One region of the Microbispora sp. NPDC049125 genome, then DNA from elsewhere that is predicted to be linked to it. Evidence: riboswitches for the same ligand, from Rfam matches in the RefSeq annotation. Region 1 holds a riboswitch; the other holds the start of a gene.

Region 1 (2,198 bases):
CCTGTTGAAGGGCGGCCGGTCCACCTTCAAGCGTGTCACCGGGCCGGGATTCCGGGTGAAGCGGCTGACGTCGGCGTCCGACACCAGGGTCTGGGCGTTCGGCGCGTCGCGATACGCCCGATGGGACGGCAAGCGCTGGCAGGTCAAGCGATGGCCCTACGGCCGGGTGGATCGGGCGAACTCCATCGGCAAGAACCTGTGGGTCATCGAGAACTCCAACACCTTCCCGTCGGCCGGTAAGGCCGGGTGGAAGGCGCGGTCCACGCTGCGGCGCCTGGTCGGGTCGGTGTGGCACAAGGTCCCCACGCCGATCGTGGTCAAGGGACTCGACGCCGCGTGGGCGGCGGGCTCGGTGCGGGGCAGGGCGGCTCTCGCCCACTGGACCGGCAAGGTCTGGCGCACGGTCCCGATTCCAGCGATTCCGTCCGCACACGCGGGCCAGATCTCGGAGCTGACGGATGTCGCGCTCGACGGTGAGACCGGCCGGGTGATGGCCGTCGGCTGGGTCGCCTGGCCGTGCGGCGGTGCGAAGCACCCCTTCTGCGGTGAGACTCTGCTGCTGTCCGGCTATCTGAACCACTTCACCTTCGAGGTCCATGATGAGGCGGGCATCCAGCCGCACGCCCAGGCGGAGCCCGACGGCAGAGGCGGGGCCTGGATCGTCTACGACGCCAAGGGCGGAGGCAGCCGGTTCCTGCACATCGGCGTCGACAGTGTCGAGCCGGGCGCCTTCCCGGCTCCGCCGAAGCAGAAGCCGTCCGTCCGTGATCTCGCCATCCAGCCGGAGAGCGGTTCCCTCTGGGCGGTCGGTGCGGCGCCTTCCGGCCGTGACGGTGTGATCTGGGCCAAGCGCCCCTGAGCCGGCCGCCTGCCGGTGGCCGATCGCGGACAAATAGGGCATCATTGGGGCGCGAGTTGGGATGATCCTCCCATCTCGCCATGAAATCCAACGCGGGAGCTCGGGGACACCGGGCTGAGAGGGCAGTTGATCCACTGCCGACCGCATGAACCTGTCCGGGTAATGCCGGCGTAGGGAGCGTGTGATGACCTCTGCCCTTGTCGACCCCGCCCACGCGGAGGTCCCCCTCACCCTCGACGAGAAGGCGCCCAGAACCCTCGGCGTCCTCGACCAGAGCGCGTTCTGGGCCAACCTCGGGGTGAGCCTCCTCGGCTTCTCCGGGGCGCTCTTCCTGCTCGACCCGCTCGGCGGCAAGCCGCTGACGTTCACGGCGGCCGTCGTCGCCGCCGTGGTGGGCAGCCTGATCGGGACGGCCATGGTCGGCCTGGCCGCGATTCCCGGGGTCCGGACGGGCCGGCCCGCCATGGTGCTGCTGCGGGGCCTGTTCGGCGCCCGCCTGTCGTACGTGCCGACCGTGCTGAACATCGTGCAGATGATCGGCTGGGGGGCGTTCGAGCTGTGGGTCATCTCGACCGGCGCCCGGGCCGTGTTCGGCACCGCCGTGCCGTACGGCGTATGGGTGGTCCTGGCCGGTGGGGTGACGATCGCGCTCACCATCCGGCCGCTCGGCGCGGTGCGGCTGCTGCGGCGCTACGTGACCGCCGGCGTGGTCGTCTCGATGATCTGGCTGTCGGTCGCCCTGTTCAGCCGCGGGCCGTCCCTCGCGGGCGGCTCGTGGGAGGCGTTCGCCCCCGCCGTCGACTACGTGATCGCGCTGTCGGTCTCCTGGGTGCCGATGGCGGCCGACTACGCCCGGCACTCCCGCTCCAGCGGCGCCGCCTTCGGCGGGGTGGTGGGCGGCTACACGATCGCCCAGGTCGCCTGCCTGGCCCTCGGGATCGCCGCGCTCGCGCTGGTGGGCAACGACGCGAAGCAGGTGTGGGACCCCTTCGTCGCCGCGCCGCTCGGGGCCCTGTTCTTCGGCATCCTGGTGCTGCGCGAGGCGGACCAGTCGTTCGCCAACGTCTACTCCACCACGGTGTCGATCCAGAACCTGGCGCCGCGCATGGACCGGCGGGTGATCTCCGTCGCGATCGGCCTCGTCACCGTCGTGATCGCGCTGTTCGTCAACGTGAACTCCTACGCCGCCTTCCTCAGCGTGATCGGGGCGGTCTTCGTCCCGATGTTCGCCGTGCTCGTGGTCGAGTACTTCCTGCTCGGGGGCGCATCGCGCTGGAACACCGCCGACGACGCCCCGTCGCGGTGGCTCATGGTCGTGCCCTGGATCCTCGGGTTCGCC
Region 2 (2,198 bases), on a different contig from region 1:
CGCCGAACCTCCCTGGATCACACGACTTCACGACCTGTGGCACCTCGCCGCCGGTGAGGAACGCCACGACCGCCTCGGCGGTGACCGGGGCCAGCAGCACGCCGCTCCTGTGGTGCCCGGTGGCCGCCAGCACGCCGGGCGGCCCGGCGGGGCCGATCAAGGGGAGGTTGTCCGGGGTCCCCGGGCGGAAGCCGACCGTGGTCTCGGCCAGCTCCAGCTCGGTGATGCCGGGGACCAGCTCACGGGCGTCGCGCAGCAGCTCGTAGACACCGCCCGCGGTGACCCTCCCGTCGAAGCCCAGCTCCTCCACCGTGGCCCCCAGCGTGATCTCGCCGTCGCCCCTCGGCACGAGATAGGCCGGCGAGCCGTGCACCAGCCCCCGTACGCAGCGGGTGAGGAACCCCTCTGGCCCGCGCAGCCGCAGGATCTGCCCCTTGACCGGCCGTACGGGCAGGCCGGGCAGCAGCGACGGCGACCAGGAGCCCGCGGCCACGACCACCTGCCCGGCCCGCGCCTCCCCGCCCGAGCCGAGACGTACGGCGAGGCCCCCGGCGTCCAGGGGGACGATCCCGGCGGCGCGGTCGGGGACGAGCTCCCCACCGGCCCGGCCGAGCGCGGCGAGCAGGGCGCGGACGACGCGGCGGGGGTTGACCCAGGCGTCGCCGGAGGCCAGCAGCCCTCCACGGACTGACGGCGCGAGCATCGGCTCCAGCGCCCGGCACTCCCGGCCGGTGAGCCGCTCCACCGGCAGGCCCAGCGTCCGCTCGAACGCGCCGAGCTCGTCGAAGTACGCCATGTCGTCGGCGCTGTGGGCGACCTCGAGCGTGCCGTCCGCGCGGTGGTCGAGGGAGGCGCCGCTCTCGTCCTCCAGCTCGGCGCGGAACGCGGGCCACGCGGCCAGGGACGCCAGGCCGAGCCGCAGCAGCGGCTCCTCGGTGTAGGTCACCTCGCTGACGGGCGCGAGCATGCCGGCCGACGCGTGGGACGCCCCGCTCCCGGGGGCGGGATCGACGACGGCGACCGACAGGCCCGCACGGGCCGCGCGCCACGCGACGGCCAGCCCCACCACGCCGCCGCCCACCACGATCACGTCGCGGGACGCCTGACGGGTCGCGTCGAAGGGCTTTTCGCGGGCCACGTCGCCGGGGGAGACCCCCGTACGGGCTCGCCGCGGATCGGCCACAGCGCTCCCTTCGCCGGCATTACCCGGATCAGGTCGTATGGCGGTCGAGAGCCTCACGCTCTCCTCTCAGCCCGGTCAGCCGGGCTCCCGCGCGTCTTACGGCCCCAGCCTAGTCCCGTTCGCCCGTGTCACGCACAACACCTGCTTCTACGGCTGTGCGCACTACTTGCCCAACTCGTTATCAGGACTCCATTGGCGGGCGGCCCCGCTGACAATCTATGGTCAGGAGGTGGATCACGTAGTGGTGGTGGGCGCCGGTCTGGCCGGCGTACGGAGCATCGAGGCACTTCGGGCCCACGGATTCCCGGGCCGGATCACGCTGATCGGCGAGGAACGCCATCGCCCCTATGACAGGCCGCCGCTGTCCAAGGCGGTGCTGCTCGGCGCGGCCGACTCCACGGTGGTGGACTCCGACCTCGACGCCCTCGACGTACGGCTGTGCCTGGGGACGGCGGCCAAGGGCCTGCGCCGAGGCGTGCTGGAGACGACCGAGGGCGAGCTGGAGTACGACGGCCTCGTCCTCGCCACGGGCGCCTCCCCGATCCGGCTGCGGGGGGAGGGCCGGCAGTACGTGCTGCGGACCATCGACGACGCGCTCGCGCTGCGTGAGCGGCTCGTCCCCGGGGCGCGGGTCGCCGTCGTCGGGGCCGGGTGGATCGGCGCGGAGGTCGCCACGGCGGCCGCGCGGGCGGGCTGCTCGGTGACGGTGGTGGAGGCCGGTGAGGGCCCGCTGGCGGCCGCCGTGGGCTCGGTGGGCTGCTACACGATCCCCTGGTACGCGCAGGCGGGCGTGGAGCTGAGGCTCGGCGCGAAGGTCGGCAGCGTCGACCCCGGCGGCCTGACCCTCATGTCCGGCGCGCACGTCACGGCGGACGTGGTGGTCACCGGCGTCGGCGTCCGGCCGGCCGTCGAGTGGCTGAAGGGATCGGCCGTGGAGCTGGACGACGGCGTGGTCGTCGACGAGCACCTCCGGACGTCCCTGCCCGGCGTCGTCGCGGTCGGCGACTGCGCGAGC

What was found. A riboswitch is a leader RNA that binds a small molecule or an ion and turns the genes downstream of it on or off. The one in region 1 is predicted to bind thiamine pyrophosphate.
Region 2: it holds a riboswitch for thiamine pyrophosphate, as region 1 does, so the genes downstream of both, thiO (glycine oxidase ThiO) here and AB0B72_RS20205 (cytosine permease) in region 1, are expected to answer to the same signal.

The regions. Positions count from the first base shown of each region.
Region 1 covers NZ_JBEZDW010000016.1:62,173-64,370, reverse strand. The annotation lists gene AB0B72_RS20210 (hypothetical protein) at 1-859, shown strand, start outside; TPP riboswitch at 942-1,053, shown strand; gene AB0B72_RS20205 (cytosine permease) at 1,044-2,198, shown strand, end outside.
Region 2 covers NZ_JBEZDW010000003.1:234,548-236,745, forward strand. The annotation lists gene thiO (glycine oxidase ThiO) at 1-1,183, opposite strand, end outside; TPP riboswitch at 1,172-1,284, opposite strand; gene AB0B72_RS05315 (NAD(P)/FAD-dependent oxidoreductase) at 1,413-2,198, shown strand, end outside.